Regions from separate parts of the Streptomyces sp. NPDC007991 genome, predicted to be linked through region 3. Evidence: riboswitches for the same ligand, from Rfam matches in the RefSeq annotation. Region 3 holds a riboswitch; each other region holds the start of a gene.
The links. A riboswitch is a leader RNA that binds a small molecule or an ion and turns the genes downstream of it on or off. The one in region 3 is predicted to bind cyclic di-AMP.
Positions count from the first base shown of each region.

Region 1: it holds a riboswitch for cyclic di-AMP, as region 3 does, so the genes downstream of both, ACFZDA_RS21535 (NlpC/P60 family protein) here and ACFZDA_RS19600 (NlpC/P60 family protein) in region 3, are expected to answer to the same signal.
Region 2: it holds a riboswitch for cyclic di-AMP, as region 3 does, so the genes downstream of both, ACFZDA_RS38765 (transglycosylase SLT domain-containing protein) here and ACFZDA_RS19600 (NlpC/P60 family protein) in region 3, are expected to answer to the same signal.

Region 1 is NZ_JBIBJD010000007.1:189,520-193,936, forward strand. It holds gene ACFZDA_RS21525 (hypothetical protein) at 363-716, shown strand; gene ACFZDA_RS21530 (hypothetical protein) at 694-1,707, opposite strand; gene ACFZDA_RS21535 (NlpC/P60 family protein) at 1,818-2,987, opposite strand; cyclic di-AMP (ydaO/yuaA leader) riboswitch at 2,996-3,169, opposite strand; gene pcrA (DNA helicase PcrA) at 3,460-4,417, shown strand, end outside.
Region 2 is NZ_JBIBJD010000020.1:125,810-130,226, forward strand. It holds gene ACFZDA_RS38755 (GNAT family N-acetyltransferase) at 1-406, opposite strand, end outside; gene ACFZDA_RS38760 (Cof-type HAD-IIB family hydrolase) at 578-1,426, shown strand; gene ACFZDA_RS38765 (transglycosylase SLT domain-containing protein) at 1,390-2,169, opposite strand; cyclic di-AMP (ydaO/yuaA leader) riboswitch at 2,173-2,347, opposite strand; gene ACFZDA_RS38770 (polyprenyl synthetase family protein) at 2,853-3,863, shown strand; gene ACFZDA_RS38775 (outer membrane lipoprotein carrier protein LolA) at 4,095-4,417, shown strand, end outside.
Region 3 is NZ_JBIBJD010000006.1:436,900-441,316, reverse strand. It holds gene ACFZDA_RS19620 (ATP-binding protein) at 64-522, shown strand; gene ACFZDA_RS19615 (LysR substrate-binding domain-containing protein) at 525-1,451, opposite strand; gene ACFZDA_RS19610 (LysE family transporter) at 1,544-2,242, shown strand; gene ACFZDA_RS19605 (DUF6328 family protein) at 2,178-2,819, opposite strand; gene ACFZDA_RS19600 (NlpC/P60 family protein) at 2,901-3,374, opposite strand; cyclic di-AMP (ydaO/yuaA leader) riboswitch at 3,378-3,590, opposite strand; gene ACFZDA_RS19595 (hypothetical protein) at 3,926-4,234, opposite strand; gene ACFZDA_RS19590 (ATP-dependent Clp protease proteolytic subunit) at 4,242-4,417, opposite strand, start outside.

The DNA.
Region 1 (4,417 bases), on a different contig from region 3:
GACGGGCGGCCTGCGCGTCCGGCGGCGGCCCGCACAGGGGAAGCGGACCGGCACCGGATTTCTCGGCGGTGGTGTCCGACTGCCGCCCCTGGCCCGGGCGGCGGTGGGGAGCCGGGCACCTGGGGCAGGACGCTAAACCGCGCCGCGGCGGCCCGGTGGCGGGTGCGCGGAAGTGTCCCGAGAGGACCGGTGGTGACCGTATGCGACCGTGATCTTGTCTCGCCGCCGTCAACTTAACTCAGCGTGATGATCAATACGCCGAATCATGGGTGTGAGGCGCGGACGGGTGCTATAGGGCGCATATATGCATCCGAAGGGCCGGTGTCGGGCGGCTGTGGAGCCCCTGATTAGGCTCCGGCCTCATGGACGTACTCATCCACCTCTTCGTCGGCCTCCACATCATCGGCATCGCCTCGCTCCTGGGCGGTTTCCTCACCCAGATGAAGGCGATGGGCGAGGGCACCGCCCGCTACACCCCCGCGATGCTGCACGGCGCGCTGACCATGCTGGTCACCGGTGTGATCCTGGTCGGCCTCAACCAGGCCGACGACCAGTCCGTGAACAACATCAAGATCGGCGTCAAGCTGGCCCTGCTGATCGTGATCCTCGGCCTGGTCTACGTGAAGCGGGACGACGAGAAGGTGGACAAGGGCCTGTTCGGCCTGGTCGGTGCGCTGACCACGGCGAACGTCTTCATCGCCGTGCTCTGGACCTGACCCGGCCCGGCACGACGTAGGCCCGGGCCGACGCGACCGCCCAGGCGGCGATCCCGAGCCATCCGGCGACCGAGACCCACAGCAGTACCTCCCCCAGGCCGTCGAGCCAGGAGACGTCGAGGGCGGCGGCGACGGCCAGGCTCGCCGTGGCCGTCTTGGCCCAGGTGAACACGGTCGCCCAGCGGCGGATGTCGGTGCGGGGCCGGGGCCGCAGGAACTCGGCGGCGAGCAGGACGGCGCAGCAGGCCAGGGTGAGCACGAGCAGCGCGACGGTCACATGGCGCAGGATGCCGCGGTCGTCGACGTTCCACAGGTACAGGCGCGCGCTGTCGGAGCTGATCAGCCGCGCCCCGGCCAGCGCCGACAGGGCGAGCGCCCCGCCCACGAGCCAGTGGTCGCCGCGCCCCTCGGCCACCTGCCGCACATCGAAGCGGGCCAGGGCGAGGAGGTACAGCACGAGCCCCAGCCAGAACAGCACGAGCGCCGCGTGGGCGAGCCAGGCCACCGACTCGGCGGCGGCGAGCGTGGCGCCGAGCACGGCGAGCCCCTGCGTGGCCAGGCAGCGCGCGAACACCGTCCCGGGCCTGCGCCGCCCCCCGTCCTGCACAGGTCGGGCCAGCGCGACGGGCCAGGGCAGCAGGGCCAGCACCAGCAGGGCCGCGGCCAGACCCTGCGCGCCGACCGCCGAGAAGCCGGTGCCGAGTACCGCCGTCGCCGCCACGGTGGTGAGGGTGGCCGTCGCCACGGTGTCCACCAGGCCCGGCACCCCCGCGTACGACCGCAACGTCGTGCCGGCCAGCGGCAGCCGCAGGGTGAAGTCCACGGCGAGCATCAGCCAGGCCGCGCAGGTCACACCGAGGGCGATACGGGAGAGGACGCCGTACCCCGCCAGATCCAGACCGACGGACAGGGTGCCGGTCGTCAGCACGGCTGCGCTGGCGGACGGTGCGCGCTGCGCCCACCAGGCGGTGGAGGGGGAGGGGCCGGGCATGGCCCGATGCTAGGAGGCGCCGCGCGCGTTGTGAGCGGGGCACGCGCGCGGGCGCCTCAAAAACGCGAGAGCACCCGCACGCGCGCGTGCCTTCAACGGCCTGCGGGACCTCAGGCCGGCCGCACCACGCTGTGGATCGCCGACTGGCCGTCGTAGTAGATCGACTCCTCGCGCACATAGGCGCCGGGCTTCGGGGCGTGGATCATCATGCCGTTGCCGATGTAGATGCCGACGTGGCTGATGTCGTCGTAGAAGAAGACCAGGTCACCGGGCTGGGCGTCGGCCAGCGAGACCGTGGTGCCGGCGTTGACCTGGTCGTAGGTCGTGCGCGGCAGGGTGACGCCCGCGGCCTTCCAGGCGGCCTGGGTGAGGCCGGAGCAGTCGTAGGAGCCGGGGCCGACGGCGCCCCAGACGTACGGCTTACCGATCTGCGCGCGGGCGAAGGCGAGCGCCTTCTCGGCCTTGGTGGCGTACGAGGAGTCGGCCGGGGCCGTCGAGGAGGACGTGCCGGAGCCCGCCGAGGAGGAGCCGCTGTCCTGTTGCTGGGCGGCCTGCTCCTGCGCCTTCTGCTGCGCGGCCTGCTGCCGGGCCAGCTCGGCGGCCTTGCGGGCGGCCTCCTGCTGCTTCTCCCGCTCGATCGCCGCGAGCCGCGCCTTCTCCTCGGCGGTCAGCTTCGACAGCAGTTCGCGCGCGTCGGCGAGTTTGCGCTGGACGGTGGCCTTGGCCGTCTTCAGGTCGCCCTGCGTGTCGGTGAGCGTCTCGAGGCTCTCGGTGGCCTCCTGACGCTTCTTCATCGTCTCGGACTGCTGGGTGACGTAGTCGTCGACCGCGACCTTCTGACGGCCGGTCATCCGGTCCATCAGCTGGGTCTGGTCGAAGTAGTCCTGCGGGGTGTCCGCGAGCAGGAACGTCGCCGTGTCCGGGGCGGAGGCGCCGGTGCGGTACTGGGCGGCGGCGAAGGAACCGAGTTCCTCCCGTGCCTCGTTGAGCTTCTGGGTGCGCTGGGCGACGTCGTCGAGGAGGGTGTCGACGCGCTTGCGCTGCTTGGTGGTCTTCTCCTTGGCCGAGTTGTACTTGTCGGTTGCCGACTCGGCCTGGCGGTACAGGTCGTCGACCTTCTTCTCGACTTCCTCGAGACTCGGCTTGTCGTCGGCCTCGGGGGCGGCGTTGGCCGACTGGGACAGCAGGGCGACGGATGTCAGGGCCGCCGTTGCCAGGGCGGGGGTCCGTATGCCTGCGACGCGCGTACCAGCGGGACGCGACTTGCGGTGCGACGCCAAGGGAGGCGACTCCTTCCATGCTCCGCCTACCGGGTTAGCTGTCGGGTTCGGGCGGGTACATCGGAAGGGTTGCCCTACGGCCGCCTCCGCGAAGGGAGTCCGGCCGATTCACCCCAGAGTTCTCGGTTGGGTCCCCGGCTCCGGCTGCCGCTGCGGCACACCGGACTCGGCGGAGGCCGCGCGGCCCGGCGACGTTCGCCGGTGGGGGTCGTGCGGCCTGCCCGCACGGTAGCCAACTCGTGTGGCCCTTGTGAAGGTTGATGGGCGATATGCCCGATACATTTTCGTGACCTTACCTGAGAGCGTCGCCGAGAGTCATCGGTGCAGGGGGGTTGGTCACGGGTTCGTCATAATTGTGACGGCCGTAGCGCTCCGTGACCATGCGGGGATGAAGGGTGACGAGGGGGTGCTTTCGGCGATGTTCTCAGGGCGGCAGCGGGCTGTCAGTGGGGCGCCCTAGACTCGGAGAGCGATGAGCAGCCTCTTTGACGACAGCTTCCTGGCGGACCTCCAGGCCCAGCGGGGCCCCGCGGACGAGCCCCCGCCGCCACCCGAGGACGATCATGTACCGGAGCCGGTTCCGGACGATCTGTTCGGCGGGAAGTTCGACGCGCCCCCGGACCGGGACACCTACTACCGCGACGGCGCCCCGCGCCCGCCGGTGGACACCGCCGCCCTCCTGGAGGGGCTGAACGACAACCAGCGCGCCGCCGTCGTCCACTCCGGCTCCCCGCTGCTCATCGTGGCCGGCGCCGGCTCCGGCAAGACCCGCGTGCTCACGCACCGCATCGCCCACCTGCTCGCCGAGCGGGGCGTGCACCCGGGCCAGATCCTCGCGATCACCTTCACCAACAAGGCCGCCGGCGAGATGAAGGAGCGCGTCGAGCAGCTCGTCGGCCCGCGGGCGAACGCGATGTGGGTGATGACCTTCCACAGCGCCTGCGTGCGCATCCTGCGGCGCGAGAGCAAGAAGCTCGGCTTCACCTCCTCGTTCTCGATCTACGACGCCGCCGACTCCAAGCGTCTGATGGCGCTGGTCTGCCGCGACCTGGACCTCGACCCCAAGCGCTTCCCGCCCAAGTCCTTCAGCGCCAAGATCAGCAACCTGAAGAACGAGCTGATCGACGAGGAGGACTTCGCCGCCCAGGCCACGGACGGCTTCGAGAAGACCCTCGCCCAGGCCTACGCGATGTACCAGTCGCGGCTGCGCGAGGCGAACGCCCTCGACTTCGACGACCTGATCATGACGACGGTCAACCTGCTGCGCGCCTTCCCGGACGTCGCCGAGCACTACCGCCGCCGCTTCCGCCACGTGCTGGTGGACGAGTACCAGGACACCAACCACGCCCAGTACGCCCTCGTCCGGGAACTCGTCGGCACCCGCGAACACCCCGTCGACGTACCGCCGGGCCCGGAGGACGTCCCGCCCG
Region 2 (4,417 bases), on a different contig from region 3:
CGTAGGTGGCGTGCTCCTCGGCCGCGTGGGGGACGAACAGCCGCTGTTCGGCCTCCAGGTTGTCGAAGGCGAAGCTCGACAGCGCGCAGCCCCGCAGCAGTTGGCCCGTGTCCAGACGCAGGCCGGGCCGCAGGATCGCGCCCTGCGCGTCCGAGACGCCGAGTCCGATCGCCCTGCCCTGCCCCAACGGGCCCCGCTCATGGGGCAGGAAGCCGGCCGGCTCCAGCCCCTCGTACACCACCGCGACCCGCGCCCGGGGCCTCACCAGGCCGACGGCTTCGGTGAACTCCGGTTCCATGAAGGGGTTGCGCGGTGTCTCCGACGCCGCGCGCAGCGCGCGCCAGCGCTCCTTCTCCCCCTCGCCGAGCTCCCCGGGCACCCCCACACGAACACGCCCACTGCTCAACTCGACCCCCCGATCAAGTCCCCCCTGGACACATGGAAGGTACCGCCCGAGACGCCCTCGGCGGTAGGTAGCGGGCGATGTTGTTGCCAACCGGTGCAGAGGCCTTCAACCGGGCACACGGTGTGCGCCGCGCGATGAAACGGAGGGGCGCGCTGTCCGTATTCTCTGATCATGGCCGCACCCATCGCATATTCACTCATCGCCACCGATCTGGACGGGACGCTGCTGCGCGGCGACGACACCCTGTCCGACCGGTCCCTCGCCGCGCTCATGCGGGTGGTGGACGCCGGGGCCCAGCACCTCGTGGTGACGGGCCGGCCGGCACCGAGAGTGCGGCCGCTCCTGGACGACCTCGGCTGCGGGGGGCTCGCGGTGTGCGGGCAGGGCGCGCAGGTGTACGACGCCGGTGCGGACCGGCTGCTGTGGTCCATCACCCTGGACCGGGAGCTGGCGGAGACCGCCCTCGGCAAGATCGAGGCCGAGGTGGGGCAGGTGTACGCCGCGGTCGACCAGGACGGGGTCGACGGCCTCACGCTCATCGAGCCCGGCTATCTCATGCCGCACCCGACCCTGCCGGCGGTACGGGTCGACCGGCGCGACGACCTGTGGGGCGAGCCCATCAGCAAGGTGCTGCTGCGGCATCCCCACCTGTCGGACGACGAGTTGGCGACGACGGCCCGCTCGGTTGTCGGTTCACTGGCGACGGTGACGATGTCGGGGCCCGGCACGGTCGAGCTCCAGCCGTGCGGCATCACCAAGGCCACCGGCCTGGCGCTGGCCGCCGAACACCTGGGGCTGCGGCCGGCGGACACCATCGCCTTCGGGGACATGCCCAACGACATCCCGATGTTCGACTGGGCCGCCCACGGTGTCGCCATGGCCAACGCCCATCCCGAACTCAAGGCCGTGGCCGACGAGATCACCCTGTCGAACGAGGACGACGGCATCGCCGTCGTCCTCGAACGACTGCTGGACGGGACGGCTCAGTACGGGCCGTTGACGTTGTCGATCGAGCCGTAGCGGGCCGCCGCGTAGTTGCAGGCCGCCGTGATGTTGGCGACCGGGTCGTACGGGTCGAAGGAGGTGCCGGCCACGTGGTAGGCGGCGAAGGTCGGGTCGATGACCTGGAGCAGACCCTTGGACGGGGTGCCCTGGGCGGCGTTGGAGTCCCAGTTGTTGATCGCCTGGGGGTTGCCGGACGACTCGCGCATGATGTTGCGGTAGATGCCGTCGTACGAACCCGGAATCCCCTTCTGCGCCATGATGTCCAGCGCCTCGCGGATCCAGCCGTCCAGGTTGTCCGGGTAGGTCTTCGCGGAGGCCTGGGTGGCCTGGGCGACGCCACCCGCGGGCTTCGCGGCCGGCTTGGCGGGGGCGGAGGACTTGGTCGCCGTCTTCGTCGCGGCGTCCGCCTTGGCCGTCTTCACCGTGAGCTTCAGACCCGGGTGGATCAGCTGCGGGTTGTCGCCGACGGCGGCACGGTTGTCCTTGTAGAGCTGCTTCCAGCCGCCCGGCACGTCGTATTTGTCCGCGATGCGGGCGAGGGAGTCGCCCTTGGCGACGGTGTACGTGAGGGACGTGGCGGGCTGGGCCGCCTGCGGCACGGACTGCGCGACGGTGGGCGCGCTCCGGGCCGGCTCGGCGGCGCCGGCCTGCGTCGCGCCGATCAGCGGCAGGGCGAGGGCCGCTCCGCCGGTGCCGATGGCCACGACACGACGGGTGAGCCGACTGGTTCTGGTGCGACGGTGCTTGCCTCGGGGCATGGCGATGTTCCTCTCCGCCGCCTGCGAGGTGAGCTGTCGGGTTCGGGCCGGGAGGTGCCCGGCCGCCCACGGCGCTGTCGCTCCGTGGGCGGCTTCACCCCGAGCCGGTCCGCTGTGCGGACCGGCGACGTACCTGGGTCCCCCGCTCCTGCCCTGCGTGAGTGGGTGGGTTCGTGTGGGAAGTCCGGGCGGGGGCAGGATTCGGCGTCCGCCGGACAGGCCCGGAACGTATGCGAGAGCACATGTCGGGAACAAGCACCGGAGTCACATATCGAGTGGTTGACCTTGGTCAGGGGCTTATGGGGCACTTGATCCTTTGCTGAAGCCAAGGCTCAACTTGCGTGCGGCGGAAGGGGGTACGGGCCGGTGCCGGAGTGGGGCGTCACAGGGGATAACGTGATTCAACTCACTGATCACGAGTCCTTGGGGCAATGTGCGCGAAGGGGATTCGCTTACCTATTGCGGCAAATCGCACATAGGCCATTACCTCCCGGTAAGTCGATAAATGTCTGCTCTTATGAGCTGATCAAAAACATAGCGGTCGTGATCGGATACCAACCGGCCTGTAACCCTGGGCGCTGGTGGTGATCGAAAGGTGACCGGATACGCTGACTCGAGTGATGGCAGCGACCTATCGACAAACCGTGTGATCACCGGCAGACACAGCAGACAGGAGACCCCTCGTGACCGACGTCGGGCCGTTCGGGCTGAGCGTGCGGGACCAGGCTCTGGAAGCCGATGTCCAGACCGGGTTGGCGGCTGTCGAGGAAGGCTTGCTCGAGGCCACCAAGAGTGAGGTGCCCTTCATCACGGAGGCCGCCCAGCACCTGGTCCGGGCCGGCGGCAAGCGGTTCCGTCCGCTGCTCGTGATGCTCACCGCCCAGTTCGGCGACCGGTACGCGCCCGGGATCGTGCCGTCGGCCGTCGTCGTGGAGCTGACCCACCTCGCCACGCTGTACCACGACGACGTGATGGACGAGGCCGCCGTGCGGCGCGGGGTGGCGAGCGCGAACGCCCGCTGGGGCAACTCCGTCGCGGTCCTCACCGGTGACTTCCTGTTCGCCCGCGCCTCGCACATCCTGGCCGACCTCGGCCCGGAGGCGGTGCGGGTACAGGCCGAGGCGTTCGAACGGCTGGTGACCGGCCAGATCCTGGAGACCGCCGGACCGCAGGACGGCCGCGACCCGGTCGAGCACTACCTGGACGTGCTGGGCGGGAAGACCGGCTCGCTGGTGGCGGTGTCGTGCCGTTTCGGCGCGATGATGTCCGGCGCCGACGAGACGGTCGTGGATGTGCTGACCCAGTACGGCGAACGGCTCGGCGTCGCCTTCCAGCTCGCGGACGACGTCCTGGACATCGCCTCCGACTCCCACGAGTCCGGCAAGACGCCCGGCACCGACCTGCGCGAGGGCATCCCCACCCTGCCGGTGCTGCGGCTGCGCGAGCGCGCGGCCCGGCTCGGACTCGCGGACGACATCGCCCTGTGCGAACTGCTGGACTCCGATCTCACCGACGACGACCGGCACGCCGAGGCCCTGCGCCTGCTGCGGGCCCACCCGGCGCTGGAACAGGCCCGTCGGGACACCGTCCGCTACGCCCAGGACGCCCGCTCGGCACTGGCGCCGCTGCCCGAGTGCGCCGCGAAGACGGCCCTGGTGGAGCTGTCGGACGCGGTGGTGCACCGGGCCGGCTAGCGCGTTTTCCCCCACGACCCCTACGGGTCGGGGGAGAAGCCGCCCTGTCGTGTCATACCGCAGCAGTACGTGGAGTTGAGCCCCGGGTCTGACGTATCTCGCCCGCCGATTTGGTCAGATGGTCACCACGGAAAAACACCACTCCTCACCAGTTCGGGTGAGAATGGCGGCTCAGGGACGAGTGCGTGCACGACACGGACAGCCGCCGCCGACCACGGAGGTAGGGCACACATGGCACCGTACGCATCCGACGACAGCACGACCGCCGGGGAGGTCGACGAGCAGCGCTCCGGGCGGCGCAAAGCCGCGCGGTACATCGTCCCGGTCACGGTGGTGGGGGTGGCGGCCGCGACGATCGGGCTGGTCCCCGCACTCGCCGACTCCGGTGACCCCGACCTCCCGAAGATCACCGCACAGCAGCTCATCGAGAAGATCGCCAAGTCGGACGTCCAGCAGCTGTCCGGCACCGTGAAGATCAGCACGGACCTCGGCCTGCCGGACCTCGGCGGGCTGGAGAGCAGCCTGATGTCCGGTGCCGCGAGCCCGGACCGGGG
Region 3 (4,417 bases):
ACCGTACTCGAACCTTCCGCTCCGTGTCGGACTGCGGTCCCATCGGAAAGGGACGACGTCGCCATGGCAGACCATTTGGAAGCATCCGTCACTCTGCCGAGCGATCCCGCCTCGGTCTCCGCGGCGCGCGCCTACGTGGTGGACACGCTGGCGGAGTGGGGCCTGCCTGCGGACACGGAAGTGTCCGACACCGTCCGGCTCATCATCTCCGAACTCGCCACGAACGCCGTCCAGCACACCTTCGGACAGTCGCCCACCTTCACGGTGGACCTCGCACTCGACCGCGACGAACACCTGCGCATCGGTGTCACGGACAGCCATCCGCGCTTCCCCAGACGCCTGCCCGCCGCCGTCCAGCAGGACAACGGCCGCGGCCTCGTCATCATCCGCTGGCTGACCGCCGAGTGCGGCGGCAGGCTCAGGATCCGCCCCACCCGCGAGGGCGGCAAGACCATCTCGGTCGAACTCCCGTGGACCGTCCCGGCGCAGCCCGTACCGGTGGCCAGGCGGCAGGAGCCGTGAGCTCACCGCGTCGGTGACGTGTGCCGCGCGCGGCCGAACGCCCCGCGCAACAAGGCCCGGAAGGCCTCCACCGCAGGCGCCGCCTCCTCGCCCCGGTAGGCGACGGAGATCGTACGGCGCAGCTCGCCCGCCCCGAGCGCGCGCACCCCGACCGGCGTGACCGTCGTCCGCGCCACCATCTCCGGTACGACGCCCACCCCGAGCCCCGCGCTGACCAGCGCGCACACCAGCGCGTACCCGGGCGTCGAGACCAGGACCGACGGGCTGGCCCCGGCCCTCGCCAGCGCCGCCTCCACACCCTGCCGGGACGGATGCTCCGGCGCCATGCTGATCAGTGGCTGACCCGCCAGCTCCGTCAACGCAAGCCTGGACGTGCCGTCGGCAAGGGCATGACCCGGGGCGGTCACCAGAACCAGTTCCTCGACCAGCACCGGCTCCAAGCGGACGGAGGCGGGGAGCACCAGGGCGTCGGCGGGCTCGTACGTGTGGGTCAGGGCCAGGTCGATGTCGCCGGCGGCCACGGCTGTGACACCGGCCGGCGGCTCGTAGTCGGCGACGGACAGCTCCACATCCGGATGAGCCCGGCGGAACGCGCTGAGCACCGGCGGCAGCAGATGGATCCCCGCCGTCTGGAACGTGCCGAGCCTCAACAGGCCGCCCGACAGACCGGTCAGCCGGGCCAGTTCGTGACGGGCCCGCTCCAACTCGTCGAGGACGCGCCGGGCCCGGGCCACCAGCAGTTCGCCCGCGCCCGTCAGCCGCGCCCCGCGATGATGCCGGACCAGCAGCGCCACGCCCGCCTCCCGCTCCAGCTTCGCCAGTTGCTGGGAGAGCGCGGGCGGGGTGTAGCCGAGGCGCTCGGCGGCCCGGGTGATGGACCCGGCCTCCGCGACGGCGACCAGCGCCGCGAGCCGGGCCGGGTCGTACATGCCGCTGACCTCCGCAGACCAAAGAGATGCTTAAGGCTGATCCAGGATAATCGAAGTACCACCTGAAGGCTCGGCCCAGGCAGGCTGGCCGTATGGACGCACAACTCATCGCCTTCACCGGGGTGGCCGCGGGCATGGTCGCCATGCCGGGCGCCGACTTCACCGTCGTCGTGCGCAACGCCCTGGTCTCCCGCCGGGCCGGCATCGTCTGCGCCCTCGGTGTCGCGGGCGGGCTGCTGCTGCACACCGCGCTGGCCGTGGCCGGGGTCGCCGCGGTCCTGGCCGCCGTGCCCGCGCTGTTCCGCGCGCTCCAGCTGATGGGCGGCGGCTATGTGCTGTACCTGGGGGCGCGGACGCTGTGGTCGCTGCGGAGGCCCCGCGTCCCGGCCGCCGAAGCCACCGGAGCGCGCCGGACTGGTGCCGTGGCCACGGGAGCGCGCCGGACTGGTGCCGTGGCCGCCGAAGCCACCGGAACCGTTTCGTCCGCCGCGCGTCCCCTGCGGCAGGGCTTCGTCACGAACGCCCTGAACCCGAAGGCGCCGATCACCTTCCTCAGCCTGCTGCCGCAGTTCGTGCCCGCGGGCAGTCCCGCGCTGCCCCGGACGCTGCTGCTGGCGCTGATCGTCGTGGTCCTCGCCCTGCTGTGGTTCCCGGCCGTGGCGCTGCTGGTCGACCGGCTCGGCCGGTGGCTGCGCGAGCCGCGTGCCGCGCGGGCCGTCGAGGGGATCACCGGTGCCGCGCTGACACTTCTCGGTGTGCTGCTCCTTCTCGAACCCCTGAGGGCTGCCTGATGGTGCCGCGCAGGGGCGTGGGGATCCGGGCGGCGCTCGACGCGGCCGGTTCCTCGGCGGTGGCTTCCGGTCGCCCGGAGCCGCCCTGCGTCTCGTCGCGCGGGCCCGCCCGCCGCACCAGCCGGGGGAGCAGCCCCCACAGGCCGACACAGACCAGGAACGTCGCGGCGCCCGCGGCGATGCCGCCGACCCGACCGGTCGTCACATCCACCACCAGCAGCACGGAACCGCTGAAGGCGAACACCAGCACGACCAGGCCGGTGGTGGCCAGCCGTGAGGACACCTGCACGATGCGCGGCTTGGCGCCCTGCTGGAAGAGCAAGCGGTGCAGCGCGGCCGGCGCCGTGAAGAGCGCCGCGGCCAGGACCGCCAGCAGCAGTGTGATGACGTACGTGACGCGCTGGACCGTGTCGAGGGACGTGAAGCGCGAGGTGAACGCGAGGGACAACAGGAACGCGAACAGGATCTGTACGCCCGTCTGGGTGACCCGGAGCTCCTGGAGCAGCTCGACGAAGTTCCGGTCGGCGCGTTGGAGCGGGGTCTCGCCGCGTGCGGTGCAGGGACGGTGCTCGGCCATGGGGGACGGGTAACCACATAAGGCCGTGTCACGCTCCGGCGTGCGGCGGCACGTCAGGGGCGCCGCCGCACGCCGGGCGGATCACTTCACGCGCCCGTACCAGACGCTCTTGGTCCAGAGCTTCTGCAACCGCACCACGTCACCGCTCTTCGGGGCGTGCCAGAGCTTGTTTTTACCCGCGTAGATACCGACGTGGTACACGCTGCTGCCCGAGTGGAAGAACACCAGGTCTCCCGCCTTGCGGTTCTTGGCGGAGATGTGGCGCGTCTTGTTGTACTGCTGGGCGGCCGTGCGGGGCAGCTTCTTGCCCGCCTTCTTGAACGAGTACAGCGTGAGGCCGGAGCAGTCGAACCGGTGCGGGCCGGTGGCCCCGTACCGGTAGGGCGATCCCTTCTTCGAGGCCGCGATCTGGAGCGCCTTGGTCGCTGGTGTGGCTGCCGCCGCCTCGGAGGAGAGGCCGGGGGCCACGATCGAGCCGCCCACGGCGGCGATGGTGAGGGCCGAGGCCGTACCGGCCCGGACCATCAGCGACGGGACACGATTGAGCGCAGTCATGCGCAACCCTTCGTCAGCCGCCTGTGAAGGATGACCTGTCGGATTCGGGCTGGCGAAGTTGCCCGGCCGCTGACGCGGCTTCACCCCAAGGGCTGCTCGGGCCCGGTCATGGCGTGACCGTCCCGGCGACCCGTCGTGCTTGGGTCCTCCACTCCTGCCGATCCACTCCTGTCGACCGGTCATCCAGGCGGCGGCAGGACTCGGCGTCCGCCCGGACCGCCCCGCCGCTGTGGCGGGGGCTTGTCGTCAGTCAGGGATCTTGACGCATGCTTGTCCGGAAATCCCAATGGAACCGGGGGTTTGTGTTGTTACTCACCACTCGCCCGTTCGGGTGGACACGTCTGTGTTCGACCCGCCGTCCACAGGTCCACGGACCGCCGGACCAGCGATGGAATGTCCCATTCCGCCCCCGGGTCACGCGCGTTCCGCAACTGTGAGGGCCCGGAAAAAAGTCTCGCGTCTACTCCGAACAGAGGTACGCCGTTCGGACCGTTTCGACTCAGGCCCGGACGCTTCGCCGGCGCGGCGGGCGTCCGGGCCGGCGGAACAGGTCAACTGACGGACTCCGGGGGCAGGGTGACGCGGGCCGTGCGCCGCTCGCCGTCCAGCACCCGCAGCGCCCGGCCGAGGGTGCCGGCGTGCAGTTCCGTCTCGCCCCGCTGGTGCATCAGGGTCAGTGCGTCGCGCAGCGCGGTCGCCTTGCCGACCAGGGCCTGGGCGGCGCGCAGTCCGCGGTAGGTGTCGCCGGGCAGGGCGGGGTTGATCCGGCCGAGCAGGTCGACGACCTCCAGGTAACGGTCGATCAACTCCGCCTCGGCGCGGGTCAGTGCGGGCAGCGGCGGCAGTTCGGGCGGGAGCACCGGCGGCTCACTCTCCGGTCGGCGGCGCCAGGGTGGCCCCCCGATGGGGGACGATCCGGTCCACCAGGCCGTATTCCACCGCCTCCTGGGCGGTGAGGATCTTGTCGCGCTCGATGTCCGCGCTCACCTGCTCCCGGGTGCGGCCGGTGTGCAACGCGAGCATCTCTTCCATGCGGGTCCGCA